3 regions of the Microbispora sp. H10830 genome follow, and region 1 is predicted to be linked to each of the others. Evidence: predicted binding sites of a transcription regulator. Region 1 holds the regulator's gene; each other region holds the start of a gene.
What was found. Region 1 encodes LexA, which represses DNA repair genes until DNA is damaged. Its sites were predicted from a motif close to TCGAACANNTGTTCGA; they were not measured.
Positions count from the first base shown of each region.

Region 2: HHX35_RS31785 (Rv2578c family radical SAM protein) is a predicted target of LexA. The motif match lies at 6,410-6,425, and genes of this name have one in related genera.
Region 3: HHX35_RS15180 (alpha-ketoglutarate-dependent dioxygenase AlkB) is a predicted target of LexA. The motif match lies at 8,244-8,259, and genes of this name have one in related genera.

Region 1 covers NZ_JABBWX010000016.1:60,750-70,287, reverse strand. Annotated here, with positions in the region: gene HHX35_RS33180 (S41 family peptidase) at 1-559, shown strand, start outside; gene HHX35_RS44000 (cellulase family glycosylhydrolase) at 775-2,421, shown strand; gene lexA (transcriptional repressor LexA) at 2,515-3,231, opposite strand; gene nrdR (transcriptional regulator NrdR) at 3,663-4,127, shown strand; gene HHX35_RS33160 (vitamin B12-dependent ribonucleotide reductase) at 4,247-7,138, shown strand; gene HHX35_RS33155 (alpha/beta fold hydrolase) at 7,250-8,056, opposite strand; gene HHX35_RS33150 (MFS transporter) at 8,068-9,538, opposite strand, start outside.
Region 2 covers NZ_JABBWX010000014.1:215,421-224,958, forward strand. Annotated here, with positions in the region: gene HHX35_RS31755 (glycosyltransferase family 4 protein) at 1-1,179, opposite strand, end outside; gene HHX35_RS31760 (methyltransferase) at 1,277-1,975, opposite strand; gene HHX35_RS31765 (PPOX class F420-dependent oxidoreductase) at 2,024-2,413, opposite strand; gene HHX35_RS31770 (erythromycin esterase family protein) at 2,494-3,777, opposite strand; gene HHX35_RS31775 (CatB-related O-acetyltransferase) at 3,822-4,475, opposite strand; gene HHX35_RS31780 (TetR/AcrR family transcriptional regulator) at 4,690-5,247, shown strand; gene HHX35_RS31785 (Rv2578c family radical SAM protein) at 5,301-6,401, opposite strand; gene HHX35_RS31790 (DUF3040 domain-containing protein) at 6,537-6,794, shown strand; gene HHX35_RS31795 (RNA polymerase sigma factor) at 6,871-8,064, opposite strand; gene HHX35_RS31800 (YciI family protein) at 8,054-8,398, opposite strand; gene HHX35_RS31805 (SRPBCC domain-containing protein) at 8,590-9,039, shown strand; gene HHX35_RS31810 (SRPBCC domain-containing protein) at 9,132-9,538, shown strand, end outside.
Region 3 covers NZ_JABBWX010000005.1:95,825-105,362, reverse strand. Annotated here, with positions in the region: gene HHX35_RS15240 (alcohol dehydrogenase catalytic domain-containing protein) at 1-596, opposite strand, end outside; gene HHX35_RS15235 (VOC family protein) at 593-1,210, opposite strand; gene HHX35_RS15230 (nuclear transport factor 2 family protein) at 1,313-1,681, opposite strand; gene HHX35_RS15225 (SDR family NAD(P)-dependent oxidoreductase) at 1,717-2,430, opposite strand; gene HHX35_RS44615 (LysR family transcriptional regulator) at 2,619-3,530, opposite strand; gene HHX35_RS15215 (TetR/AcrR family transcriptional regulator) at 3,590-4,204, opposite strand; gene HHX35_RS15210 (helix-turn-helix transcriptional regulator) at 4,290-5,630, opposite strand; gene HHX35_RS15205 (hypothetical protein) at 5,812-6,039, shown strand; gene HHX35_RS15200 (hypothetical protein) at 6,058-6,387, opposite strand; gene HHX35_RS15195 (PadR family transcriptional regulator) at 6,499-7,098, shown strand; gene HHX35_RS15190 (SgcJ/EcaC family oxidoreductase) at 7,220-7,618, shown strand; gene HHX35_RS42615 (hypothetical protein) at 7,615-8,070, shown strand; gene HHX35_RS15180 (alpha-ketoglutarate-dependent dioxygenase AlkB) at 8,273-8,899, shown strand; gene HHX35_RS15175 (RNA polymerase sigma factor) at 9,095-9,538, shown strand, end outside.

The sequences.
Region 1 (9,538 bases):
CACCGGGTGGGCGCAGTTCCACCGGGATCTGCGTGTCGAGATGGGCTTCGACGGGCTCATCGTGGACATCCGCGACAACGGCGGCGGGCATGTCTCCGAGCTGGTGCTGGAGAAACTGCAGCGGCGGGTGACCGGGTGGTCGCTGGCCCGGGGCTACGAGCCGGCGCGATACCCGGAGGACTCGCCTCGCGGGCCGATCGTGGGGGTCACCGACGAGTTCGCCGGGTCGGACGGAGACATCGTCAGTGCCGGGATCAAGAACCGTGGCATCGGACCGCTCGTGGGCACGAGGACCTGGGGTGGCGTGATCGGCATCGACTCGCGCTACTCGCTCGTGGACGGGACCGTCGTCACGCAGCCGCGGTACTCGTTCTGGCTCGAAGGCGAGGGGTGGGGCGTCGAGAACCACGGCGTCGACCCGGACGTCGAGGTCGTCGTGACGCCGCAGGACCTGGTCGCCGGGCGGGATCCGCAGCTGGCACGGGCGGTGGAGCTGGCCCTGGCGGCGCTGCAGGAGAGGCATCCGGCCACCCCGCCGGAGTTGCCGCCGCTGCGGTGATCCTGGCGCCGAAGCTCGTCGGCATCGTGCCGTGACGGGACGTTGACGATCGGCTGGCCTTCCGGACAAAATTACGCCCGAGCCACAAACTAGTCATATCGATGTAGGCGTGCGGTCAGGGCATGCCGCGACCACCACCGCTCCGGCGGTGGTCTGGGGTGCGCGCCTGACCGTATGGCTCGGCGTCGGCGTGCGCCCCGCGTGGGAGGCACGTCTTGTACAGACGAATTCTCGGCGGGCTGGCGACGGCCGCCGCGATGGCGGCGACCGTTCTCGTCGTCACCGGGTCGCCGGCGAACGCCGCCGGCACGGGCACCGGCTACCTGCACACCAGCGGGAACAAGATCGTCGACAGCACCGGCGCCACGGTCCGGCTGACCGGCATCAACTGGTTCGGCATGGAGACCGACAACAAGACCTTCCACGGGTTGTGGGCGAACAACCCGTGGAAGAGCCAGCTCGACCTCATGGCGAGCCTGGGCTACAACACCATCCGGGTGCCGTTCTCGGACGACGCCCTGAAGCCGGGCGCGCAGGCGACGAGCGTCAACACCTACTCCAACCCCGACCTGATCGGCCTGTCCCCGCTGCAGATCCTCGACAAGGTCGTGGACTACGCGGGCCAGAAGGGCATGCGGATCATCCTCGACCGGCACCGGCCGACCAGCGCGGGCCAGACGGCGCTGTGGTACACCTCGGGCGTCCCCGAGTCCACCTGGATCAGCGACTGGAAGTCGCTGGCCCAGCACTACGCCGGCAACACCACCGTCATCGGGGCCGACCTGCACAACGAGCCGCACGCCGACGGCACCAACCCGAACGCGACCGGCTCCTGCTGGGGCTGCGGCGACGAGTCGCGCGACTGGCGCCTGGCGGCCGAGCGTGCGGGCAACGCCATCCTGTCCGTGCAGCCCAACTGGCTGATCTTCGTGGAGGGCGTGAGCTGCCCGAGCGGCGGCCTGTCCAACGTCTGGGACAACGACACCAGCAACGACGAGGACTGCGGCTGGTGGGGCGGCAACCTCACCAAGGCGGGCCAGTACCCGGTGCGGCTGAACGTGGCCAACCGGCTCGTCTACTCGCCCCACGAGTACGCCACGTCGGTCTACCACCAGGCGTGGTTCGACGACCCGTCGTACCCGGCGAACATGCCGGCCATCTGGGACAAGTACTTCGGCTACCTGTACAAGCAGAACATCGCGCCGATCATGGTGGGTGAGTTCGGCACCACGCTCGCCAGCAACACCGACAAGATCTGGCTCCAGGAGCTCATGAAGTACATGGGCAGCGGGGTGAACGGCATGTCGTTCACCTACTGGTCGTGGAACCCCAACTCGGGTGACACGGGCGGCATCCTGAAGGACGACTGGGCGACGGTCGACCAGGCCAAGCAGAGCATCATCTCGCCCTACCTGATCCCGCCGACCGGTGGCGGTAACCCGACGCCGCCGGTGTCGCCCTCGGCCTCGCCGAGCGTGTCGCCGTCGGCGTCTCCGTCGGCTTCCCCGTCGGCTTCCCCGTCGGCGTCTCCGTCCGCGTCTCCCTCGTCGCCGGGCGGGAAGACCTGCACGGCCACGTACAAGGTCGTCAACCAGTACTCCGGCGGCTTCCAGGGTGAGGTCACGGTGAAGGCGGGTTCCTCGGCCATCTCGGCCTGGACCGTGAAGTGGGCCTTCCCGAACGGCCAGAGCATCAGCCAGCTCTGGAACGGCACGCTCAGCGCGAGCGGGTCGAACGTCACGGTGACGAACCTGTCCTACAACGGCGCGCTGGGCGCCGGGGCCTCGTCCACCTTCGGCTTCAACGGCAGCTGGTCGGGCACCAACGGCGTTCCTTCGCCGGTGAGCTGCACCGCCTCCTGACGGCGGACCGAACACGGCACAGCACAAGCCCGGCGCTCTCGTGAGCGCCGGGCTTGTCCCTGTGCGGCGTCCGGAACCGGCGAGCCGCTGCTGCTACAGCTTGCGCAGGACGGCCGTGACCTTGCCGAGCACGGTGGCCTCGTCACCGGGGATCGGCTCGTAGTTGGGGTTGTGCGGCACCAGCCACACGTGCCCGTCCTTGCGCTTGAACGTCTTCACGGTGGCCTCGCCGTCGATCATGGCGGCCACGATGTCGCCGTTGTCGGCGACCGGCTGCTGCCGCACCACGACCCAGTCGCCGTCGGCGATGGCGGCCTCGATCATCGAGTCGCCGGAGACCTGGAGCAGGAACAGCGTGCCCTCGCCCACGAGCTGCTTGGGCAGCGCGAACACGTCCTCGATGCTCTGCTCGGCGAGGATGGGACCACCGGCCGCGATGCGGCCGACCAGCGGCACGTAGGCCGCGGTGGGCCGGTTGAATCCGGCCTCCTCCTCGGAGGTGGCGTCCGGGTCCACCCACAGCACCGGCTCGCCCGGCAGCCGGACCTCCAGGGCCCGGGGCCGATGCGGATCACGCCGGAGGTAGCCCTTACGCTGGAGCGCCGTGAGCTGGTGCGACACGCTGGAGGTGCTGGTCAGCTGGACCGCTTCCCCGATCTCCCGCATGGAGGGCGGATAGCCGCGCTGCTGGACCGAGTCGCGGATCACCTCGAGGATCTTCCGCTGCCTCGGGGTGAGGCCAAGCGAGTCGCGCCTGCGAACCGCGAGGTCGCTGACGCCATCCGCTTGCTCACTTCGGTCACTCACGATGCCACCTCTCAATCCGTGTTCCTCATGTCGCACAGAGCGACCGTACCGCGATTCAAGATCACCGTCAAACAATTGTTCGATATCCAGCGAAATCGCCGATCTCGCCGTCCGTCTCATCGTACGGGAGTTCGATCGATCCCGTGTTCGATTTACCCGATCTTCTCTGGTCGTAGTACGCCCAGGTCAGAAGCCGTACGGAAATCGGCAGGGAAAGGCGCGTAAAGGGCGTATTCCACGACGGGCGGGGCAGTTGACGCGGCCGTGACTGGAGGTGCGACACGCGCGCCGAGCAGGCACTTCCTCACCCAGGGCCGGTTCGACTTGCGTTCAAGGTCGGGCGCTCCTACGGTTGGACCACAACATCTAGTAGTCACAGCTGTGTAAGTTCACCACACCTTGTGTTCCGGATGTGCGTTCAGGGAGGCGATGAAGTGCACTGTCCGTTCTGTCGCCACCCGGACACCCGGGTCGTGGACAGCCGTGCGGCCGAGGACGGGGCGGCGATCCGCCGTCGGCGCACCTGCCCCGAGTGCGGGCGCAGGTTCACCACGCAGGAGACCGTACTGCTGATGGTGAGCAAGCGCAGCGGGGTCACCGAGCCGTTCTCCCGGGAGAAGGTCATCGCCGGCGTGCGGCGGGCCTGCCAGGGACGCCCGGTCAGCGAGGACTCCCTCGCCCAGCTCGGGCAGCGCGTCGAGGAGAGCATCCGGGGCACCGGCGCGGCCGAGATCGCCTCCCACGAGGTGGGCCTGGCCATCCTGGGCCCGCTCCGCGACCTCGACGAGGTGGCCTACCTGCGCTTCGCGTCGGTCTACCGCAGCTTCGAGACGCTGGCGGACTTCGAGGCGGAGATCGAGCGGCTCCGCGCGGCCCACAGCACGGTGGGCGAGGAGTAGGCGCCTTCCGGGGGGCCGGGACGAGGCGGGCGGCGGCGCGCGACGGCGCGGCGCGACGATGTGGTTATAACGAGCGTGGTCGGAGAAGGGGCTCCATCGGGCCCTGGGAGGGGGAAGTCATGACGGAGACCGTGAGCGGCACCGTGTCGGGTGTGGGGGGCCGGCCGGGCAAGCGCCCGCGCAAGGGCCTGAAGATGAAGCGCATCTTCACCACCCCGGGTGTCCACCCGTACGACGAGGTCCGCTGGGAGCGGCGCGACGTCGTGATGACGAACTGGCGGGACGGCTCGGTCAACTTCGAGCAGCACGGCGTGGAGTTCCCCGACTTCTGGTCGGTCAACGCGGCCAACATCGTCACCACCAAGTACTTCCGCGGGGCGGTGGGCACCCCGCAGCGCGAGTCGAGCCTCAAGCAACTCGTCGACCGGGTCGTGGGCGTCTACACCAGGACCGGCGTCGAGAACGGCTACTTCGCCTCCGAGGAGGACGCGGAGATCTTCGACCACGAGCTCAAGCACGCGCTGATCCACCAGACCTTCAGCTTCAACTCCCCGGTGTGGTTCAACGTCGGCACCCGCTCCCCCCAGCAGGTGAGCGCCTGCTTCATCCTGGCCGTGGACGACACGATGGAGTCGATCCTCGACTGGTACAAGGAAGAAGGTGTGATCTTCAAGGGCGGCTCCGGCTCCGGGGTCAACCTCTCCCGCATCCGCTCGTCCAAGGAGCTGCTGTCCAGCGGTGGCACGGCCAGCGGCCCGGTCTCCTTCATGCGCGGCGCCGACGCCTCCGCCGGCACCATCAAGTCGGGCGGCGCGACCCGCAGGGCGGCCAAGATGGTCGTCCTCGACGTGGACCACCCCGATATCGAGGAGTTCATCGAGACCAAGGCGCGCGAGGAGGACAAGATCCGTGCGCTGCGCGACGCCGGGTTCGACATGGACCTCGGCGGCAAGGACATCGTGTCCGTGCAGTACCAGAACGCCAACAACTCGGTGCGGGTCTCCGACGAGTTCATGCGGGCCGTCGAGGACGGCGGGCAGTTCGGCCTGCGGGGCCGGCTGACCGGCGAGGTCATCGAGGAGGTCGAGGCGCGGTCGCTGTTCCGCAAGATGGCCAAGGCCGCCTGGGAGTGCGCCGACCCCGGCCTGCAGTACGACGACACGATCAACGACTGGCACACCTGCCCCGAGACCGGGCGCATCACGGCCAGCAACCCCTGCTCGGAGTACGTCCACCTGGACAACTCCTCGTGCAACCTCGCGTCGATCAACCTGCTGAAGTTCCTGCGCGACGACGACTCCTTCGACGTCGCGACCTTCGTGAAGGTCACCGAGCTGATCATCACCGCGATGGACATCTCGATCACCTTCGCCGACTTCCCGACGCAGAAGATCGCCGAGACCACCCGGGCGTACCGCCAGCTCGGCATCGGCTACGCCAACCTGGGCGCGCTGCTCATGGCGACCGGGCACGCGTACGACTCCGACGGCGGCCGGGCCATCGCGGCCGGGATCACCTCGCTGATGACCGCCGTGTCCTACCGCCGCTCGGCCGAGATCGCCGGGATCGTCGGCCCGTACGACGGCTACCAGCGCAACGCCGAGCCGCACAAGCGGGTCATGCGCAAGCACGCCGCGGCCAACGACGACCTGCGCACCCTCGACGACATGGACAAGAGCCTGCACACAGAGGCCACCCGGCAGTGGCAGGAGTGCCTCAGGCTCGGTGAGAAGAACGGCTACCGCAACGCCCAGGCGTCGCTGCTCGCCCCGACCGGCACCATCGGCCTGATGATGGACTGCGACACCACCGGCATCGAGCCCGACCTGGCGCTGGTGAAGTTCAAGAAGCTCGTCGGCGGCGGCTCGATGCAGATCGTCAACCAGACGATCCCGCGGGCGCTGCGCCGGCTCGGCTACCTCGAGGAGCAGGTCGAGGCCATCGTCGAGTACATCGCCGAGCACGGCCACGTCGTGGACGCCCCCGGCCTGCGGCCGGAGCACTACGAGGTGTTCGACTGCGCGATGGGCGAGCGGGCCATCGCCCCGATGGGCCACGTCCGGATGATGGCGGCCGTCCAGCCGTTCCTGTCCGGCGCGATCTCCAAGACCGTGAACCTGCCCGAGTCGGCCACGGTGGACGACATCGAGCAGGTCTACCTGGAGGGCTGGAAGCTCGGCCTGAAGGCCCTGGCCGTCTACCGCGACAACTGCAAGGTCGGCCAGCCGCTGTCGGTCGCGAAGAAGACCTCCGAGGAGGTCCCCGCCGAGACCTCCGCCGAGAAGGAGCCGATCGTCCAGGTCGTGGAGGTCGCGCGGCCGACCAGGCGGCGGATGCCGAACCAGCGGCCGAGCACCACCACCCGCTTCACCGTGGGCGGCGCCAAGGGCTACATGACCGCCTCGTCCTACCCGGACGACGGCCTGGGCGAGGTCTTCCTCAAGATGTCCAAGCAGGGCAGCACGCTCGCGGGCGTGATGGACGCCTTCTCCGTGGCGATCTCGATCGGCCTCCAGTACGGCGTGCCGCTCGACACGTACGTGCAGAAGTTCGTCAACATGCGCTTCGAGCCGGCGGGCATGACCGACGACCCCGACGTCCGGATGGCGCAGTCCGTGATGGACTACATCTTCCGGCGGCTCGCGCTCGACTACCTGCCGTACGAGGACCGGGCGGCCCTGGGCATCTTCTCCGCCTCCGAGCGGGCCGCGCAGCAGCGCGGCGAGGACCCGGCCGCGCTCCAGGACGTGGACACCGCCGCCCTGGCGCAGTCTGCGCCCATCGAGAAGGCGCAGTCCGCGCCCGTCGAGGCCAAGCCCGCCGAGGGGCCGTCCGCCGGGCAGGTCGTGCCGGTGGCGGTGCCGGAGCCGCGCCGGGTCGGCGCCTCGCTGGAGAGCCACCAGGGCCGTACGGCGGACGCGCCGCTGTGCATGACCTGCGGCACCAAGATGCGCCCGGCCGGCAGCTGCTACGTCTGCGAGGGCTGCGGCAGCACCAGCGGCTGCAGCTGAGACAGGCGATCGCGCGTGGTCTCTCCATGACGGATGCCTCCCACCCGGGTTCGGGTGGGAGGCATCCGTCGATCCGACTGTCGTACCTCCGTGCGATCGTTTTCGGGAACCTCAGACCGTAGCGGTCACGCGGTCCAGGTGGTCGGTGATGACCGCGGTGAACGCGGCGGGGTCCTCGAACGGCAGGCCGTGCCCGCCGGGGACCGTCACGAGGTCCGCGTGCGGGATCAGCCGGTGGAGCCCGCGCTGGTGGTGCGGCGGCACGATCCGGTCGTCGGCGCTGGAGACGATCAGCGTCGGCGCGGACACGCGTGGCAGCAGTTCCGTGATGTCGACGGAGATGTCGGCCAGAGCCTGCCTGGCGAACCCCTCCTCCGTCCCGTCGAGAGAGGCCGTGAACGCGGCGGCGGCCTGCTCGAAGTCCTCCGGTGAGCGGGCGCGCAGCGTGGCGTCGCCCATCGCGGTCACCTGGAGCAGCCGGGCGAGCAGTTCCCTGTCGGTGCGCACCAGGCGGATCCACAGGTCCATCTGGAAGGCCATCCACGGGTCGGTCCTGGCCCATCCGGCGTGCGCGGTCAGCGACAGCACCTTCTCCGGCCGGATGCCGGCCGCCGCCAGCGCCACGACGGCGCCGAGCGAGTGGCCGACCAGGTGGAACCGCTCCAGGCCGGCGTGCCCGGCCACGCCGAGCACCTGGGCGACCAGGTCCTCCACGTGGATCGGGCCGCCTCCGTCGACGGTGGCGCCCGAGCCGGACAGGTCGGGGGCGACCACGGTGAAGCGATCGGCGACGGCCTCGATGAGCGGGGCCCAGTTGGTCTCGCCGGTGGCGCCGGTGCCGTGGACGAGTACGAGGCCGGGCCCGGTTCCGGTGACGAGATAGTTGACGGTGCCGGAGCCGACGGTGACGACAGGCATGGTCGTTCCTTTCACGTGGTGACCCGCGCGGGTTCGCGGACGGACATCAGGAGACCGACGGCGAGCGCGCCGGCCAGTGACAGGAGGGTCAGCAGCCACAGGGCGGTGTGCAGGGCGTCCGCGTAGCCGGCGCTCGCCAGGCGGGCGAACTCCAGCCGCCCGGCCCCCGCCGGCGCGGCGCCCGCGAGGTCGCCCTGCAGCAGGCGGGAGGTCGCCCGGGCCGCCCGCGCCTCGCCGTACCGGCCGGTCAGGCTCGCCCGGGTCAGCGCCGACAGCATGGCGCCGAGCACGGCGATGGCGACGACCTCACCGGTGATGCGGGCCGTGTTGAACAGCCCTGCCGCCATGCCGGCCCGCGCGGGCTCGACGGAGGAGACCGCCGCCCCGTCGACCACGGCCAGCGACATGCCGAAACCCGTCCCGATCAGCAGCAACGGCACGGCGAGTCGCGCCGGGCCCGATCCGGCGGGCACCGCCGCCAGCAGACCGGTCCCGGCCCCGACCAGCAGCAGCGTGGTCACCAGCAGGACGCGCTGCGACAGGCGGCGGGTCAGGGCGCCGGTGACGGGCGGCATCACCAGCGTCGGCCCGGTCAGCAGCATCAACGTCAGACCCGCCTGCCGGGCCGAGTAACCGGAAGTGGCCATGAGGTAGGGCGGCAGCACGATCGTCAGCGCGACGAAGCCGAAGGCGAGCAGGAACGGCATGGACGCGATCGCCGCGAACCGGGGCCGGGCCAGCAGCGACAGATCCACCAGCGGCGCGGGATGACGCCGTTCGGCCATGGCGAAGGCCGCCGACAGGACGGCGCAGGCGGCGAAGGCGGCCGGCACCGCCGGGTGCGTCCATCCGAGAGCCGGCCCCTCGATCACGCCGAAGGTGAAGGCGGTGAGCGCGAGGGTGAAGGCGGCAGCCCCGCCCCAGTCCATGGGGCCGTCCAGGGGGGCGCGCGACTCGTCCGGCAACGCGCTCAGTGGCAGCACCGGCAGCAGCGCGATCCCGGCCGCCGCGAACAGGCTGCGCCATCCGACGGCGCCGACCAGTGTTCCGGCGATCACCGGGCCGAAGGCAAGTCCCAGGCCGAGCGTGGTGCCGAACCAGGCGAACGCCTTGGTCCTGCCGGGGCCCGCGGGGTAGGCGTGCGCGAGCAGCGCGGTGCCGCCGGTGGTGGCCGCGGCGGCGCCCGCGCCCGCGAGCGCCCTGGCCGCGATCAGTACGCCGATGTCCGGGGCGGCGGCGGCCAGGAGCATCGACGCCGTGAACACGCCGGCGCCGAGGGCGAACATCCTGCGCCGCCCGATCCGGTCGGCCAGCGCCCCGGTGCTCGCCATGAACGCGGCGAAGGTGAGGAAGAAGGCGTTGACCACCCACTGGGTGGCGTCCAGCCCGGCGCGCAGGTCCGCGCCGATGTCGCCGAGCGCCTCGGCGGTGCCCGTGGCGGTCACCGGGACGAGCAGCACCGCGGCGCAGACCACGGCGAGG
Region 2 (9,538 bases), on a different contig from region 1:
GTCGAGGTCGTGGCGCGCTGCCGTCTTCAGCGCGTTGGCGCCCATCTGGCGGCGCAGGTCCTCGTCCTCGATGAGCGTGCAGATGGCGTCGGCCATCGCGTGGATCTTCTCCGGCTTCACCAGCAGGCCGTCGTGGCCGTGGGTGATCATCTCCTTCGGGCCGGTCGGGCAGTCGTAGCTGACGACGGGGACGCCCTTGCTCATCGCCTCGAGGATGACCATCGGCATGCCCTCGTGGCGGGAGCTCAGCACGAACATCGAGGCGTCCGCGAGGACTGCGCCGACGTCCTCGACCGGGCCTTCGAGGAACACCCGTTCGGAGAGCCCGCGCTTGTCGATCGACGCCTGGAGCTTCTCCTGCCGGGGGCCGCCGCCGTAGATCCGCAGCGTCCAGTCCGGGTGCCGCGCCGCCACATGCGCCCAGGCACGGATGAGCAGGTCGTAGCCCTTGCCCCAGGTCAGGCGGCCCACGGTGACGACGGTCTTCGCGGTGACCGGTGAGACGCCGCCGTTCAGGCGGGGCGTCGCGTTGGGCACCTGCGCCAGCACGGCCGGCAGGTCCTTGCGCGCCTTCTCGAAGGACCGCTCGTAGGCGCGCAGGTCGGCCTGCGTGAGGGTGACGACCGCGTCGTGCCTGCCATACCTGCGGATGATCTGCTTGCGCACCAGCGGCTGGTGAGAGGACAGGTTCCCGTGCTCCTGGGCGACCGTGATGATCTCCGGGGGTGCGAAGCGGGCGGCGATCAGGTTCAGACCGGGCCGGGTCCCGATGAGGACGCCCCTGCGGCGGGAGCGAATGTATCGGACCAGCTTGAGGTCGGTGCGCAGGGTGAACCAGTGGTAGGCCGCCTCGTCCTTCGGCACCAGCCTGCTCGGGAACCGCGACAGCAGGCCCTTGCGGCGGGGCAGCCGGTTGTCGAGGTAGCGGACGCGCACTCCTGGAGGAACGGGGAGGAAGGGCTCCTCGCGTTCCCGTACGACGCTCACGATCTCGACGTCGTGGGTGCGCGCCAGATATCCGGCGAGGTTGAAGACCGTGCGGATCGTGCCGCCCATGCCGTTGGCGTGCAGCAGCAGGATCCGGATCTCGTGACCGTCGGGCGGCGGTGCCGAGCGGGCACGCTGCCGGTCACGGGCCTCCAGCGCCCGCACGACCGCCCTGGCCGCTTTCCTTGCCACCCTGCGGTGAAGAGAAGACACAGTCACGCCCCGTTTCGTGTCAGACGAAGATCCCCTTTCCCTATGACGTAACCGGCAGTTGTTCCGTTGTTGTGAACTAGGTCACACAGTGCTTGGAAAGCCGATATATGGTCGTCCGTTTGCTGGAGGCGTCCTCCAGGAAGGCGGGCACCTGATGCACTCCGACCTGCTCGAACACACCTTCAGGGAGATAGGAGCAGGCGCGGGCCGGCGCCCCGATAAGGACCTCGCCGCCGGCCCGGGAGAGGAACGGGGTGACCCGCCGGGCCAGCGGCTCCTCGTAGTAGACGTCCCCGGCCAGCACGACCTGCTGGGACGGCGTCCCGTCGAGCAGGTCGCCACCGGCGATCCGCACCGCGACGCCGTTGGCGCGGGCGTTCACGCTGACGGCCGCCAGCGCGTACGGGTCGACGTCGTTGGCGACGACCAGGGCGGCTCCGGCCAGTGCCGCGGCGACCGCGACCAGGCCCGAGCCGCTGGCGAGGTCGAGGACGGTGCGGCCCCGCACGATCTCGGGGTGGTCGAGCACGTGGCGGGCCAGCGCCTGCCCGCCGGCCCAGGGGCAGGCCCAGAAGGGCAGCCGCCCGGCGCGCTCCCACAGCTCGTACACGCGGTCGTCCCCGCCCGCGTCCGGCACCGCATTCGGCCCGGCGCCGGGCGTGATCAGGCGCAGCCGTATCTCCGGCACGTACGGCACGGCCGCGAGCCCGGTGTGCGCGCGGACGAAGTCCTCGGCGTCGTCCTCCACGGCCGCCGATCGTATCCGCACGGACACGCGTCCGGGGCTACACACTCGCGAGCAGGATCGGAACGGCCGGCAGCGTCATACCGTACGGCTCGCTCGCGGCCCGTCCAGCCCCCATGAGACGATCTTGGTTGGGGTGATCCTGATGATCTCTCGGGACAGGCCGGGCAGCGGCGGCTCCTGATCGGTCAGCGCCGCCGCCTCGCCCCGGATCTCGACACCGCGGGGTGCCCACGGATCGACCGTCGCCACGTCGTCCACGACGAACGCGACCGTGCTGCCCTGCTGGACATTCCGGAACTTCTTCGACCTGCCCAGCGCGCCTCCGCCGATGACGATCGTGCCGGTGCCGGCATCGAGGAAGAAATTGGTCGGGTTGTTCTGCACCTGCCCGTCCGGTGAGACGGTGGCCAGCCGCCCGATGCGCTGCGTGGCCAGGTAGTCGAGTTCGGCCTGGGTGAAGACCATGGGTGAGTCCTTCCGTTGCTTATGTCGGGGAGCCACGAGCCCTCGGCCCCGCAAAGGTTGATCAGCGGAGGCCGGGGTCCTCAGATCTGGACGTCGCCGGCGACGGTGGAGACCGGCGTGTTGAGGATGCCGTCGAACGCGTCGAGCACGGGGATATGCACGTAGACGCTCTGCATCCGGATCCGGTCGGGGCCGGCGCCGTCGGCCGTCTCGCGGCGTGCCCGGCGGAGATCGGCGATGCCGAGCCCGAGGCCGGCGTCGGCGAAGGCGGCTTCGACGCTTCCGGGTTCTGGCGGCTCCAGCGTGATGTCGTCGATGGTGAAACCGAAGGGCGTCTTCTCATCGCGGCGCATCTCGGGTGTGTGTCCGGTGGTGCTCGTCAGGCCGAGGGCGAAGTACGCGTCGCCGAGGGCGCTGTGCAGGTGCTGTCCCATCGGCAGCCCCGTGAGGTGACCGTCGAAGGAGATCGGCACCTTCTGGATGTGGGCGTTGTGGGCCGCCAGCACGACCCGGGTGCCAGGTTCGAAGCGCTCCAGATGCCACAGGACCGAGCCGGCCATGTAGACGTCGCGGGCAGAGGTGTCGGCGGTCAGGCCGCTTCCGGCGAAAAGGCCGGCCATGGCGCGGAAGGTGTAGTCGCCGTGGCAGGCCCCTTCGAGGCGACGCAGGGCGATGTCATAGCTGTCCTGGTCGCCGCGGGACACGTACAGCGGTTCGACGGCGCGGAACCGGATGAGCAGGCGCATCAGGATCGCACTGAGGGCGTCCTGTTCGGCGGTGTCCAGGCGCGCCCACGCGGGGGCGGCCACCGCCCCGGAGCCACCGGCGAACGATTCGGCGATCCGGATCGCCGCCTGGATCATCGGCAGAGTTTCGGGATCGATCTGGCGCAGGTAGTCCGCGATCGGGACGAGTGCGGGGAGCAGGGACCCGCCGGCCGCGGGGATGTCGATGCCGGCGAAGCGCACCGGATGTGCGGCTGTGCGGTTGTGCCCGCGGATCCAGCGCAACGGCTCGTCGGCTCCCACGGGGATTGCCGCGGCGAGGTGGGCCGCCAGGTCGTCGTCCGCGCCCTTCCCCTGGGCCCAGGCGTCGAGGGGGAAGCCTTCGCTGAAGCCGTGTTCGAAGGCCAGGACGGTGAATCCGCAGCGTTCGACCAGGAACCGCAGGATGCGCCGGCGCACGCGTGCGAACTCGTCGATGAAGTGGGAGTGCTCGCCGACCGCGACGACGCGCGCGTCTCCCACGATGTCGCGCAGCGGCTCCAGGTCGTCCAGCGGCGCCTTCGGGTCGAGGTGGGCGAGCGGGACGGCATGGGCGCGAAGCCAGCCGGCGAACGGGTTGTGGGGGGACGAGGAAGGCATGCTGATGGCTCGATTCCGAGGTGCTGGAAGCGTGAAGAGTGGGATTACGGGTGCGAAGGCGCCGGTGCCGCGTTCTCCAGGTCGTCGATGCTTCCGGACATGATCGTGCGGAGGTGTTCGGTGATGTGCTGGAGCGGCCAGTCCCACCAAGCCACTGCGAGGAGGCGCTCGATGTCCGCGTCCCCGTAGCGGCGGCGGATGAGCCCGGCGGGGTTGCCGCCGGCGATGCCGTAGTCGGGGACGTCGTCGACGACGACGGACCCGGAGGCGATGATCGCTCCGTGGCCGATGCGTACGCCGGGCATCACCATTGACCGGTATCCGAGCCACACGTCGTTGCCCACCACGGTGTCGCCCCGCCCGGGCAGGCCGGTGACGAGGTCGAAGTGTTCGGCCCAGGAACCACCCATGATCGGAAAGGGGAACGTCGAGGGGCCGTCCATGCGATGGTTGGCGCCGTTCATGATGAACCGCACGCCCTCGCCCAGCGCGCAGAACTTGCCGATGACGAGTTTCTCCGGCCCGTAGTGGTACAGCACGTTGCGAGTCTCGAACGCGGTCGGATCGTCCGGATCGTCGTAGTAGGAGAACTCTCCGACCTCGATCAGCGGTGAGGTGATCAGCGGTTTCAGCAGCACCACCCGCGGTTGCCCGGGCATCGGATGCAGCACGGTCGGGTCGGCGGGCACAGCCGGCATCACGCGTCGGTTCCTTCCTGGCGAACGCTCCGCGAGAGCATCGATGACGCCATTATTGCGACAGTTGGTGCGTTAAGATCCTGCCACGACGTCGTCTCATCGAGCAACCGGACCACCAGCGATGACTTCTTCAGCACCCCAACCGGAGGGCGCACGGCCCGTGCCGTCGCCCCGGCCCCGCCCCGGCGGCCGAACCGCCCGTATCCGCAGGCAGGTGCTCGACGCGGTGCTCGCCGAGCTCGGAGAGCGCGGTTATGACGGGCTCACCGTGGACGCCGTCGCCGCCCGCGCGGGTGTGCACCGCGCGACGGTGTACCGGCGCTGGGGAGACGTCGGCGGGCTGCTCGCCGACGTCCTGGACGCGGCGGGCGACGACGCCTGGCAGCCCCCGGACACCGGCTCCCTGGAGGGCGACCTGGCGGCGCTGAACCGTGAGATCCAGGACGCGCTCACCGCAGAGCCGCCGATCGTGGCGGCCCTGATCGCCGCCTCGTTCCGCTCCGAGCAGGCCGACCACGCCCAACGGCGGCTCTGGGAGGACCGGTACGCCCGCTGCGAGGTCATCGTCCGCCGTGCCCTCGAGCGCGCGGAACTCCCGCCGCGCACCGACGCCCGGCGACTGCTCATCGCCGCCACCGCGCCCCTGTATCACCAGCTGGTGCTTCTCCGCACGCCACCCGACCCGGACCTGCCCGGCCAAGCCGCCAGAACCGCCACCCTCGCCGCATCCGCCGGCGCCTTCGCCGAGCCCCCGCCCCCCGGCGACACCTGACGGCCCGGTCGGTCCCGCGCCGAGCAGGAGCAGCCGCACCTGCCGGCGGCCGCCTAAAGGAGCGTGAGCTGTTCGGGCGTCGCGGCCGGTGCGGGCTGGGGGACCGGTGGCTCGCCGGGCCGTTGCCCAACACGGGCGCCGCGCGCCCCCGACGCTCGATCGCCGCGCGGGGCCGACCGGCCGATCCCGTGCTCGCGGGCGAGCGCGCGCACGGCCTGGCCGATCCGTTCCTGGTACGCCTTGGGGGCGTAGGCGCCCCGGCCGTACAGCTCCAGATAACGGGGGACGAGCCGGGGGTGCTCGCGCGACAGCCAGGCCATGAACCACTCGCGCGCGCCCGGCCGCAGGTGGAGCACGATCGGTGTGATGTGCGTCGCGCCGGTCTCGGCGATGCGGCGCACGGCTGTCTCCAGCGCTCGCGGGGAGTCGCAGAGATAGGGGAGGATCGGCGCCATGAGCACGCCGCACGGGATGCCGTGCTCGTTCAGGGTGGCGCACACCTCCAGTCGTTTGCGTGGCGAGGGTGTGCCCGGCTCGACGGCCCGCCACAGTGACTCGTCGGTGAACCCGATCGAGACGGCCGTGCTGACGTCGGTCACCTCGGCCGCCTCGGTGAGCAGCCCGAGGTCGCGCAGGATCAGTGAGCCCTTGGTGAGGATCGAGAACGGGTTGCGGGCATCCCGCAGGGCCGCGAGGATGCCCGGCATCAGCCGGTAGCGGCCCTCGGCCCGCTGGTAGCAGTCGACGTTGGTCCCCATCGCGATGGGGTGCCCGCCCCACCGGGGGGCCGCGAGCTCTCTGCGTACGAGGTCGGCGGCGTTGACCTTCACGACGATCTTCGAGTCGAAGTCCCGCCCGGAGTCCAGGTCGAGGTATTCGTGCGTCCTGCGGGCGAAGCAGTACGTGCACGCGTGGGTGCAGCCGCGGTAGGGGTTGATCGTCCACTCGAACGGAACCCGGCTGGCGGAGGGGACCCGGTTGATGATCGAGCGCGCGTGGATCTCGTAGAAGGTGACGCCCCGGAACTCCGGGGTGTCGAAGGTCCGCGTCACGGCCGACCGGGCGAACAGGGGTGTCGTATCGCCCTGCTCGCCATCACGCCCGCCGCTCTCCGTGTCCATTCCCACGTCGAGGCGCAGCCCGTCCCATCGCACCCTTCGATTAGAACAGAGGTTCGATGGAGATCGCAACGTGCAACGCGTCGTAAATCGCGGCCCTCGAAACGGCTAACGATCTTCATCGTTGGGCAGAACGTCGGCACATACCTTGCGTTCTGGGAGAGTTGCGCGATGGCCTGGTCGCAGGACGAAGAGCGGATGCTGGCGATGATCGAGCGGCACCTCACCGACGAGGACCCGAAGCTTGCGGCCAGGCTCGAGTCGTTCAACCACCGTGCGGGGCGCGGGCGGCAGGGACGAGGGGCGGGCCGCCGCCGGCCGGGCCGCTCCACTGTGATCATCGCGGTGAGCTGGCTGCTCATCGCCACGTTGATCGCGACCCTGCTGGTCATGGCCCTGCGGCACGACGCCGCCGCTCTCCCGGTTTAGCGGCCCTCCGAATCCCGCCGATCGCTCGGGGTGATCGGTTGATGCTGCCCGTCATCTGCCGGGGCGGCCGGGCTCCTCAGGACGGGGGCGCGGTCTCGGCCAGGCGGTCGGCGAGGAAACGCTGTTCCGGCTCGGTCTGCGCGAGATCGAGCGCCCGGCGATAGGCGTGGTGAGCCTCGGCGTCGCGGCCGGCGCGACGCAGGAACTCGGCCCGGGTGGAGTGGAAGTATCGGTAGTGGCCGAGGTCGAGGCGGTCGAGGATGGCCAGGCCGGCCTCGGGCCCGTCGATCTCGGCCACGGCGATGGCCCGGTTCATCTCGACGATCGGCGAGCGGGTCTGCCGGGCGAGCGTCTGGTACAGCGCGGCGATCTGCCGCCAGTCGCGGGGCTCATGCAGGTGGAGGTCGGCGATGGCCCCTTGGACCAGGTAGGGCCCGGTGCGCCCGCGTGCCATGGCCCGCCGCAGCAGCGCTCGGCCCTCGTCGATCTGCCGCGCGTCCCACAGAGTGCGGTCCTGCTCGTCGAGGGGGACGATCTGCCCGTCGCGCAGGCGGGCCGCCTTGCGCGCGTCGTGCAGCAGCATCAGCGCCAGCAGCGCGAGCACTTCAGGTTCGTCCGGCATCAGGCCGGCGAGCGCCCGGCCGAGGTGGATCGCTTCCGCGGTGAGGTCGACGCGGCCACCGCCCCAGCCCTGATTGAAGATCAGATAGACCACGGCGAGGACGGCCGCCAGCCTGTCGGGCAGCCGGTGATCGGGCGGCACGGCGAACGGGATGCCCGCGTTACGGATCTTGCGTTTGGTCCTGGTCAGTCGTTTGCTCATGGTCTCGAACGGGACGAGGAACGCCAGCGCGATCTCGTCGGTGGACAGGCCGCCGAGGGTGCGCAGGGTGAGCGCCACCTGCGCCTCGAGGGCGAGCGCCGGGTGACAGCAGGTGAAGATCAGCTCCAGCCGCTCGTCCGGAATGGCGGCGGCGTCGTCCATGAGTACCTCCCGTGGCTGTGGCCCGGTCTCAAGGTCGCGGGTGAGCAGATTCGTCTTGTCGGCCAGGACCTGCCGGCGGCGCAGGTGGTCGATGGCGCGGTTGCGTGCGGTCGTGATGAGCCAGCCGGTGGGGTTGGCCGGTTCCCCGTCGCGTGGCCAGCGTTCGGCGGCGATGGCGAACGCTTCGGCGGCCGCGTCCTCGGCCAGTTCGATGTCGCCGAGGATCCCGACCAATGTGGCCAGCACGCGACCCCACTGGTCGCGGAAGACGGCGTCAAGCGCCACGGAAGCGTCCGTCGAGGATGGGCCGCACCTCGATCGCGGTGCCGGGTCTGGTCGTCCGGAGCAGTTCCGCGGCGGTGACGAGTGCCCCGTCGAGGTCGTCGGCCTCGATCAGGATCAGGCCGGCGAGGTACTCCTTGCTGTCGATGAACGGTCCGTCGGTCAGCAGCATCCGTCCTTCGTCGTTGCGTAGCGTCGTCGCCGACTCGTCAGCGTGGAGCCGCGTCCAGCCGGTGACGTCCGGCCGGTCGAGCAGGGGGGCGAGGGCATCCGGAATCGGGCGCGTCGCCCGGTCCGTGGTCTCCGCCGGGCTGTAGGCCAGCAACGCGTACTGCATGGGTCCTCCGGTCAGGGGTCGGCATCGCGTCAAGTATCAGACGAACGGCGTCGCCGTGGACGGACAGCGGCCGTCGACGGATTTTTTCCAGCGGTGGTGTCCGTCCGGCGCCCGGCCGTTCGTCACTGCTGCAGATCCGCCCGACAGATCCGCCCGGCGTACTCGTCGCGGCCTGACCGAAAGGACCCGAAATGCCTGACATCCTGCATCGCATCAGCATCGACGCCCCGCCGCAGCGGGTGCACGACCTCATCGCCGGCGTCGACGGCATCGCCCGCTGGTGGACGGGGCGGCCGCTCACCGGCGAACACGCCGTCGGCTCCAGCTTCGGTGTCTATTTCGGCGACGCCGAGCGGCCCGCCGCCGTCATGCGGGTCCTGACCGACACCCCGGACCAGGTGGTGTGGCGGGTCACCGACGGGCCCGACACCTGGATCGACACCCGGATCACCTTCACGCTCCGGCCCAGCGGCCATGGCGGCACCACGCTGCTGTTCACCCACGCCGGCTGGCAACAGGCCGGCGAATTCATGAGCGGATGCAGCACCAACTGGGGCTCCTACCTCACCAGCCTCAAGACCGGCGCAGAAAGCGGTGCGTTCGCGGCCTACCCCGTCGGCGAAATCAGCCGCTGGGACTGAACGCGGCCCACGCAAGCCCGGCCTGCAGAACCCCAGACCCGCAGAACCCCAGAATCCCAGAACCCACAGAACCCACGGAACGAGGAGAATCGATGAGCACCGAATTCACGCCCAGCTCGGACACCGCACGGCTCGAGCGCACCTACGACGCTCCGGCGGAGCTCGTCTGGGAGCTGTTGACCACCGCCGCCGGCCTCGAGGAGTGGTGGGTCCCCGACGGTTTCGAGATCCGGGTGAGCGAGCTGGAGCTCAGGCCCGGCGGTCGGCTGCGGTACACCATGACCGCGACCTCGCCGGAACAGGTCGCGTTCATGCGGAACACCGGCAATCCACTCTCGGCCGAGTTCCGCAAGACGTTCACCGAGGTCGCGTCGCGGACCCGCCTCTCCTATCTGTCGCTGATCGACTTCGTGCCCGGTCACGAGCCGTACGAGCACCTGACGACCATCGACATCGAGCCCGCCGGTGACCGCACGAAGCTGGTCATGACGCTCGCTCC
Region 3 (9,538 bases), on a different contig from region 1:
GCGATGGCGACGACCCGATGGCCCAGCGCCCGGGCGTACTGGAGGCCGAGGTGGCCGAGGCCGCCGAGTCCCTGCACCGCAACCAGCGCGCCGGGACGCGGGGCCGCCGACAGCAGCGCCTTGTACATGGTCAGGCCCGCGCACAGCAGGGGCGCACCGGCCAGGGAGCCGAGCTCGGGCGGGATCCGAACGAGGCCGGTCGCCCGTGCGTAGGTCACCTCGGCGTAGCCGCCGTCGACGTCGGTACCCGTACGCGGTTGATCGGAGCAGTTGACGAAGTCTCCGCGTCGGCACGGCTCGCAGGCGTTGTCCTGGCCGCCGAGGAAGCCGACGCCGACGCGCTCGCCGATCTGCCACGCCGGGCCGACGCCCTCGCCGAGGGCCTCGATCACGCCGATGATCTCGTGGCCGGGCACGATCGGCGCCGAGGGGTCGGGCCGCAGCCCTTCGACGGCGAGCACGTCGGTGTGGCAGATGCCGCAGGCCTCGACACGGATCCGTACGTGCCCGGGTGACGGCTCGTGCCGCTCGCGTTCGACCAGGTCGAACTGCCGCCGGCCGGTGACGGTGACGGCACGGTAGGTGGAGGCGCTCACGCGGGCAGGTCCGTTCCGGCCTGTTCGCGCACCATGCGGCCGGCGTACCAGTCCGGCCAGCCGGGGTCCTCGGCACCGATGCGCGCCTCGTGCTCGCCGTGCGCGACCGCGGCACGGCGCAGCGCGGCCGCGAGGTCCGAGGCCGAGACGAACGTGGCGACCGGCGGGTCCAGCCGTCCCGGGAGCCGGGTGGTGACCTCCTGCACCACCCAGCCGTTGCCGTCCGGGTCGCTGAACGACAGGAACGAGCCGTAGCTGCGGCGCTGTGGATCCGGGCCGGGCACTCGGGCGTCGGTGCCCGCGTGGTGGAAGATGCCACCGGCGTCGTGGAACACCTCGCTCGTGTCGGCGCCGAGCCGCTTGAGCTCGTCGTACGCGGCTTCGATGTCGTCGACGACCAGATGCAGGCCCTGGGCCGAGCCCGGCGCCTGGGACGTGACCGACGTGCCGAAGATGACCGACGCCGGCGAGCCGGGCGGGGTCACCTGCACCACCCTGAACCCCTCGCCGGTGGCGATGTCGGCGTCCAGCCGCCACCCCAGCGCCGTGTAGAAGTCCTTGGCCCGGTCGACGTCCGAGACCGGCACCACGACGACCTCAAGTTTCATGTCCATGCCCTGCGCCTCCTGCGCTGGTTGTGAGGAAATGCCGAAACGACGAGACTCCGAGCGGCGGGCGTCCGGGGCGGCCAGGCCGTCCCGGACGAGCGGCGGGGCTCACAGGCGGGAGACCTGGTAGTGGCCGATGCGCCAGCCCTCCTCCGTCCGCTTCACCAGCACGCTGAGACAGACGTCGAGGGTGGGGCGGTCGGTGAAGGAGAAGTCGACGGCCAGGTATCCGAGGACGAGGTCGTCGGCGGGCGCCGCGGTCTCCAGGATGCGGTACGCGGCCGTCAGTCCGGGCGGCTGGGAGTCGTAGTAGGCGGCTACACCCGGCCTCCCGACGGTGTAGGGGCGCAGCCCTTGGAAGATCGCGTCCTCAGTGAACAGGGCGGCGATCTGCTGCGGTTCGTGGGCGTCGACGCCGGCCTTCCACCGGTCGAGGACGTCCCTGAGGATCGTTTCCCTGTCCTTGTCGCTGGTCATCAGGCGCCTCCTGCCGGTGGAACCGGGCGTGCGGATCAATGGCCGGCGCTCATGCCGCCGTCGACGTGGAGGATCTCACCGGTGACGAAGGGTGCGTTCTCCAGGTAGACGACCGCGTCCGCGATGTCGCTCGGCTCGCCCATCCGGCCTACCGGGTGCAGCGCTGCGAGGGCCTCGTGGGTCTCCTCGGGGTGCATGGGGGTCTTGATGGTGCCGGGTGAGACGGCGTTGACGCGGATGCCCCGCGTGGCGTACTCGATGGCGAGCGATTTGGTCGCGGACTGCAGGCCGCCCTTGGTCAGCGAGGCCAGCACGGACGGGACCCGGGAGTCGGCGTTGTCCACCAGGCTGGTGGTGATGGTGACGACGTGGCCGCCGCCCTGGGTCAGCATGCGGGCGATGGCGAGCTGGGTGACGTGGAAGAAGCCGTCGAGGTTCACCTTGGTCACGGCGGTGTAGTCGTCGAGGGTGTAGTCGGTGAACGGCTTGGCGACGAAGATGCCCGCGTTGTTCACCAGGGTGTCCACCCGGCCGAACCGCTCGACGGCCGCCGCGACTGCGCGTTCGGCGGTGGCGGGGTCGGCGACGTCGCCCTGGACGGTGAGGACGCCGGGGTCGTCGGAGGGCGCGATGGTGCGCGAGACGGCGACGACGGCGTAGCCCAGCTTGCGGTAGGCCTCGACCAGCGCGGCGCCGATGCCCTGCGACGCGCCGGTGATGAGGGCGACCTTCTGCTGCTGAATGCTCATGATTGCTCTCCTCCAAAGGGAACCGATCGGTTACTAGTCAACCGGTCGTCTATTTCTGTCTGTGAACTTAGGCCGCCGGGGAGGAGAAATCAAAGGTTCACGGCGCCTCGGCCAGAACCGGAATCCTTCCAACTGATAGGCACAGGCTCCTACACCTGGATCAGCGCACCTACGCCCGGGGGCGAGGGCTAGCGACGGTGCGGGTCGCCCTCGGGCAGCCAGGCGTCCGGGCCGTGGATCCCGAAGCGGTCGTCGGTGCGCAGAGCCTCGACGACGTCGAGCACCGAGGTGCGGACTTCGCCGCGACGCCACACCAGAGACCAGGTCCAGTAGATCTCCGGCGCGATGACCTGCCGCCGGACGAGGTCCGGCGGCAGCGGGGTGGCCTGGCCCTTGGGAGAGTTGACGACCGGGCGGCGGCAACGGCGCACATGGTCGAAGAACGCCGGGCCGGTGATGCCGCCGTCGGAGATGCGTACGGCCCGGGCCCCGGTCTGGCCGGCCAGTTCCTCGGCGTAGGCGTTCCACGACGACCAGGAGGTGGTGTCCTCGTCGAGGAGGACGCCGGTCTCCCGGGCGGGAACCGCGGTCGTGTCACGGCCGGTGGCCACGGCGTAGAGGCGGTCGGCGCCGATGAGCTGGGCGTGCAGGCCGCGTCGCTCCAGATCGTCGGTGCGCAGCCAGCAGATCGCGAGGTCCAGGCCGCCTTCGGCGACCCGGGCGGCCTGGGTGTGCGAGGGCGCGACCCAGGCGTCGACATTGACCTGCGCCACCGCCGCGGTGCGGGCGATCAGGTCCGATGGCAGCCAGTTGACGTAGCCGAGCCGGACCGGCTCGGATCCGGCCAGCCGGCGGGCCCGGTGCCGGAGGTCGTCGGCGCGTTCCAGCAGGGCCCGGGCGTCGGAAAGCAGGGCGAAACCGGCCGGGGTGAGGGACACCGAGCGGCGGTCCCGGTCGAACAGGCGCACGCCCAGGTCGCGCTCCAGCGCCTTGATCTGCTGGGACAGGGAAGGGCCGGCGATCAGCAGGCGCCTGGCGGCGCTGCCGAAGTTCAGTTCCTCGGCGACCGCGACGAAGTACCGCAGCTGGCGCAACTCCACGCTCGCCATGCTAGGACGGCGAGAGGCTGCGCCTACCGGCCCGGCCATCCGGGCGGGTGTCAAAGACCGGCGGCCACCTCGGCGCGGGCACCGAGCAGCGCCAGGCAGTTGGCCCACAGGGGGCCGAGCCGCCGCGTGTCGTTGTAGAGCTTGGCGAACAGAACGTGCCCCTCCAACTGGGCCACCACCGACCGCGCGGCTTCCCGTGTGTCGGCCACGGTGACGTCCTCACGCGCCAGAGCCTCGAGGATGACCGCATCGATCATCTCGACCTGCGCGTCAAAGATCTCCTGCAGCCGCCCGCGGATGGCTTCGGTCTGGTTGCTCATCTCCAGCGTGAGATTTCCGAACAGGCAGCCCGAGACGGTGCCGCAGTCCCGCTGCCCGGCACGCTGGGCGGCCTGGGCCGCCTCGAACAGCCGGCGCAGACGGTGCAGCGGCTCCGCCTCGCTGGACAGAATTTGCTTCCAGGCCCGCTCCTGGTCGGCCCAGTGCTCGTCGATGACCGCCAGAGCGAGGGCTTCCTTGGTCTCGAAGAAGTAGTAGAAGCTGCCCTTGGGCACGCCGGCCGCCTTGCAGATCTCCGCCACGCCCAAGGCGGAGTAACCGCGCAGCTCGATGAGCATTCGCGCGGCGCCGAGGATCTTCTCCTTGGCATCGCTGGTCCGTCCCATAAGGTCACTATACGACCGGTCGTATAGGCGCTATCTCGGAGACCTTGCAGTCCGCGGTGGCGCGGGGTGGCGGGCGGGGCCGTCGTCACATCATGAGTTCGGGGTGACTCGAACGGCCGAGGTCGGTCAGCCGTTCGTCCAGCGCCCTCGTCTGCCCCGCCGGCGGCAGGACCTTCAGCACGCCCCGTACGCGGTCGTGCCCGATCGCGTACCACTGATCCTCCAGCGCGTCGACCGCCTGCCTGAGGTGTTCGGCGGCCTGGTCGCCGTCGGTGGAGGCGTGGGCGGCGGCGAGGTCGGCGAGCAGCACCGAGCGCTGCTTGCCGCCGTTCGGGCCCAGGTCGTCGAGCGCCTGGCGCAGCCGGCGGGCCGCCTCCTCGTGGTTGCCCGCCGTCAGCGCGCTGTAGCCGGCGAAGCCGTCGAGCCTGGCCCGCTCGAAGAAGTCCAGCCAGGGCGGGTCGTCACCGCCCGCGTCGACCATGTGGTCGGCGCGGTCGATGTGGCGCATGCACTCCTTCGGCTCGCCGCAGCGGGCCGAGATCTCCGAGGCCACGCAGTGCAGCCATGCCCTCGTGAGCGGGCCGACGCCGTGCCAGGCGTGCGCGAACGCCGCGTCCAGCAGGCCCAGGGCGTCCGTACGGTTGCCCTCGAACCCCGGCACGAACGCCGCGTGGGCGAGCACGGCGGCGGCGAGCGGATGGTCGCCGCACTCCCGGGTGGCCGACAGGGCCATCCGGTACAGCCGCGCCGCGGTGGGGCCGTCGTTCAGGTCGAAGAAGGCGACCCTGCCCGACAGCAGGGCCGAGCGCGCGGCCGCCTCGGCCAGCGTCTGCCTGACCGCTCCCTCCGGCGCCGCCCGCAGCAGGCTCATGCCGAGCCGGGTGTGCGCGACCGACGCCTGGAAGATGTCGTCCGGCGGCGAGGTCCAGTAGAGGGCGCCCTGCTTGTCGACGACCCGGGCGAACGCCTCGGCCGACTCGGCGTCGACCCCGCGCCCGCGTTCCACCGCCGCGGGAAGACGCTCGCCGCCCTCGCCGAGGAGCGGGGCGAGCACGCTCGCGCCCAGGAGCCCCCGCAGGAACGTGGAGCGGTCGATGCCGTCTGCGACGATCATGCTCAGCAGCCTCCGTATCTCGTCCACCACCTCCGTGACCGGCCGCATGGCCATCTCGTCGGGGGTGAGCAGTCCCAGCTCGCTCGCGGGCTTGTCGAAAATCGTCACGAGATGCTTGCGGTAGCGCGGATCCGGCCACCGCTCCCCGGTCTCCCACCGCCGCACCGTGTTGGCCGTCAGGCCGGTGTCCTTCTCGTCGCACGACCGCATGGACGTACGGATGCGCTCGCACAGCTCCTCGTAGGACCACCCGCGCTGCAGGCGTTCCCACGCGAGCCGGCGGTTCGGCGGATGGCGGTGGTTGGCCGGCATGTCGCACCCCTCCTCGCACGACCGCAAGCACGCTGTGTCAGCGTGACACGCTGACACTACGGGAGATTCCGTGTTCGTGTGGCTACTGGCTGTGATTGGACGTCTCCTGGCTGATACTCCAACCGCTTCAAAAGCGCTTAGCTTGGCCCACTTCCGCGAGCAGCCGTTGGAGATGGGTGACATGACCACGTTGGAGGACATCGCACGGGTCCATACCGGCTGGATCATCTGGCGGTCGGACGTCGGCCGCTGGTGGGCGACCAGACGCGGGCCGGTGGACCTCGACGCGATCCGCATGGGATGCGCGATGACGCTCGACGCCGACGACCCCGAGGCCCTCGCCGCCGCCTTGGCCGCCCAGGCCGAGCTGACCGCGGCGTTCGCCGCCGACCCCGCCGCCGCCGGGTGACCGGGGGTCGCGGCGCGGTCAGCGGCCGTGCCGGAGACGGTCCCTGATGTAGTCGACGACGTGAACCGCGCAGGCGCCGTTGTGGGCGCCTGCGCGATCGGTGACAGTGAACTCGGCCGGCGACGCGCACGACGACCCGCCCCAGCTACACCGGCGTTCGTGGCCCTTCGTGCCCGGCCGGTAGTCGTCCGCCTCCCAGAACTTGATCTGCAACAGGTCCATCCGCCCATGCCTCCGCTGCTCAGACGAGGAGATCGTGCCGTCCTTCTCGTCCGCATTGTGTCCCGTCTGCCGCCGCAGTTCCTTCCGTACGGCGTCGAGGATCACCGGCGTGGCGTTCGTCGGCACCAGCCATTCGCCGCCCTGGCGCCGCCCGCGTGCGCCGGTCTCCGCATAAGGGCTTCCCGCCTCCGATGCACATCGCTATAGTGCGAGTTGCAATAAGGCAATGGGGGAGTGATGGCGCGGGGACGGGCGGACAGGGACCTGGTCGGGCTCACGGTGCTCGCCCTGCTGTCCGTACGGCCCGCGCACCCCTACGAGCTGCACCGGTTCGTCATCGACACGCACAAGGACTACATCAGTGGCCTGCCGCGCAGCCTCTACCACGCGGTCGACCGGCTGGCCCGCGAGGAGCTCATCGCCCCCGTGGAGACCAGCAGGGAGGGCCGCCGGCCGGAGCGCACGGTCTACCGGGTGACCGAGTCGGGGCGGGCCGAGCTGGGCACGCGGCTGCGCCGTCTCCTCGAACAGCCGGACGGCGACACCAAGGTCTTCGTGGCCGCGGTGTCGCTGGTGGGATGCCTTCCGGTCCCCGAGGCGGAGCGGGCGCTGGGCACCCGGGCCGCCACGCTGGAGGGCGCCATCGTCTCCGCCGACGCGCACATCGAGGCGCTCACCGGCTCAGGCCTGCCGCGCGTGCTGGTCCTCGAAGTGGAGTACGACCGGGCGATGAAGGCCGCCGAGCTGGAGTGGGTCCGCGCGACCCTCGCCGAGATCCGGTCCGGCCAGGTCTCCTGGAGCGCCGATTCGAACAGCGGACAGCTCGACCAGCAGTGACGCGCCGGCCGGATGCGCCAACATCCGGCCGGCGCCGGACCCGACCACCGCGAAGCGGCCGATCAGGACTCGCACACCAGAGGATAGGCGGCTTCGCGGTCACCCGAGAGGAGCCGCAACCTTGTCCGACGACATCCACCGCCTGCTCGACGCGCTGACCGCGGCCTGGAACGACGCGGACGCCGCCGCCTTCGCCGGGCTGTTCACCGAGGACGCCGACTACGTGACGTTCTTCGGCCTCCACATGGAGGGCCGCCGGGCCATCGAGGACAGCCATCGGGCGCTGTTCGAGGGCCCGCTGAAGGGGTCCCGCCTGGGCGGGCCCGCCGCCGCGCCGCCACTGCGGAAGATCCGCTTCCTGAGCCCGGACGCGGCGCTGGTCGTCACCACCGGGGGCTCGGCCCTGCCGGACGGCGCGGCCGATCCGGGCCGTGACTCGATCATGACGTTCACCGCGGTCAGGGAGGGCGACGGCTGGCGCTTCGCGTCGTTCCAGAACACGCGCATCGGCACGCCGTGACGGCCGCCGGAACCCTCCTCTGTGAGGTGCGCGGCGTCGTCGAGGCGCCGGTCGAGCGTGTGGCAGGCCTGCTCCTGCGCGTACGGCCGGGGCCGGTGGGACGCGACAACTGCTTCCCGTTCGCCGACCACGGCGGAACGCTCACGGGCGGGCCGGACCGCTTCGTCCTGGCCGTGCCCGGCCACGCGATGACGGTCGAGGTGGGCCGGGACCGGCTGGCCGCGCAGGGCGGCTGGTGGTGGCGGGGCGAGTACCGCCTCGCACCCGACCCCGCCGGCACGCTGCTGGTTCACCAGGTCCGCAACGTGGCCGAGCGGCTGAGATGGGGGGTGCCCCTGGCCAACCGGTTCTTCCTCGGGTTCCGACCGGCCACTCGTGTGGGTTTCGCGGTCCTGCTCGACCGGGTGGGCGCCGAGCTGCACTGCCCGGTCCGCCTGCTGGACAGTCCCTGAGGTGTCCCCGGACCGGCCCCGGCGGGGGCCGGTCCGGGGGACGTCGACAGGGTGTCAGCCCTTCTCCGCGCCTTCGTCGGCGCCGTCCGCCACCGTCACCGGCCTGCCGCCGGGCCTTGACCTCGACGTGCTGTGACGAGCCCGGTTCGCGATGGTGGCGGAGTCAGGCATGATCGAATAGATGTTCTAATATGATGGTCCTATGACGGCTTTTCAGGCTTCACTGCTGGACTGGGGTGAAGATGTTCATGTCGGCCCGCTCGGCTCGTCCGTGCGGCGCACCTCCCTGGAGCGCGGCGCCTGGATCGACGTACGGCCGCACTGGATCGAGGGGGCCGACGCGCTCTTCGAACGCCTGCTGGAGGCCGTGCCGTGGCACGCCGAGCGCAGGCACATGTACGACCGGGTCGTGGACGTGCCCCGCCTGCTGAAGTTCTACGACGAGGACGAGGAGCTTCCCGACCCGGTGCTGGCCGAGGCGAGGGACGCGCTCAACGCCCACTACGAGGAGGAGCTCGGCGAGCCGTTCCGTACGGCGGGGATGTGCCTCTACCGCGACGGCAGGGACAGCGTCGCCTGGCACGGCGACACGATCGGGCGGGGGAGCACGCAGGACACGATGGTCGCGATCGTGTCGGTCGGCACGCCGCGTCCGCTGCTGCTGCGCCCGCGCGGCGGGGGGCCGGCGCTGCGGCACGACCTGGGCCACGGCGACCTCGTCGTCATGGGCGGAAGCTGTCAGCGCACCTGGGAGCACGCCATCCCCAAGTCGGCCAAGGTGATCGGCGCCCGGATCAGCGTCCAGTTCCGCCCGAGAGGCGTGCGCTGAGGGATCGCGGCCCGCCCCTGACGGCCGGCGCGACGCCCTCGCCACCGCGGGACGCGATGGATCTCCGGGGCAGCCGCGCCACGGTCTTCAGGCACCTCGATCCCGATCCGCGGTGACCGTGCTCGGCATCGTGATCCGCGAACCGTGAACCGGCACGGCTTCTCGTCCGACTGTGCATGATGACGGGAGGACGAGATGACCGATGAGTTGCTGGTGGTTCGCGCTCAGCTGGGCGAGCGTGCGGCGCTGGCCGAGCTGCTGGCCCGGTGGCGGATGCCGGTGTGGACGTACGTGCGGCGCATGCTGGACGGCGAACGGGCCGACGACGTGACCCAGGAGATCTGGCTGGCCGTGGTCCGCGGCCTGCCCCGGCTCAGGGAACCCGGCCGGTTCGCGCCGTGGCTGTTCACGATCGCCCGGCGGTCGGTCACCGACCGGCTGCGCGGCGAGTACGCCTGGGCCCAGGAAACGTCCGGATTCGGCGACATGGTGGGCGAGAGGATCGCCGAAGACCCGGTCGAGGCCATGGTGGATCGCGCCGCGCTGGTGAACGTGCTGTCAGACCTGCCGGTGCCGGAGCGGGAGATCCTCGTCCTGTTCTACCTGGAGGACCTGCCGATAGAGGAATGCGCGTACATC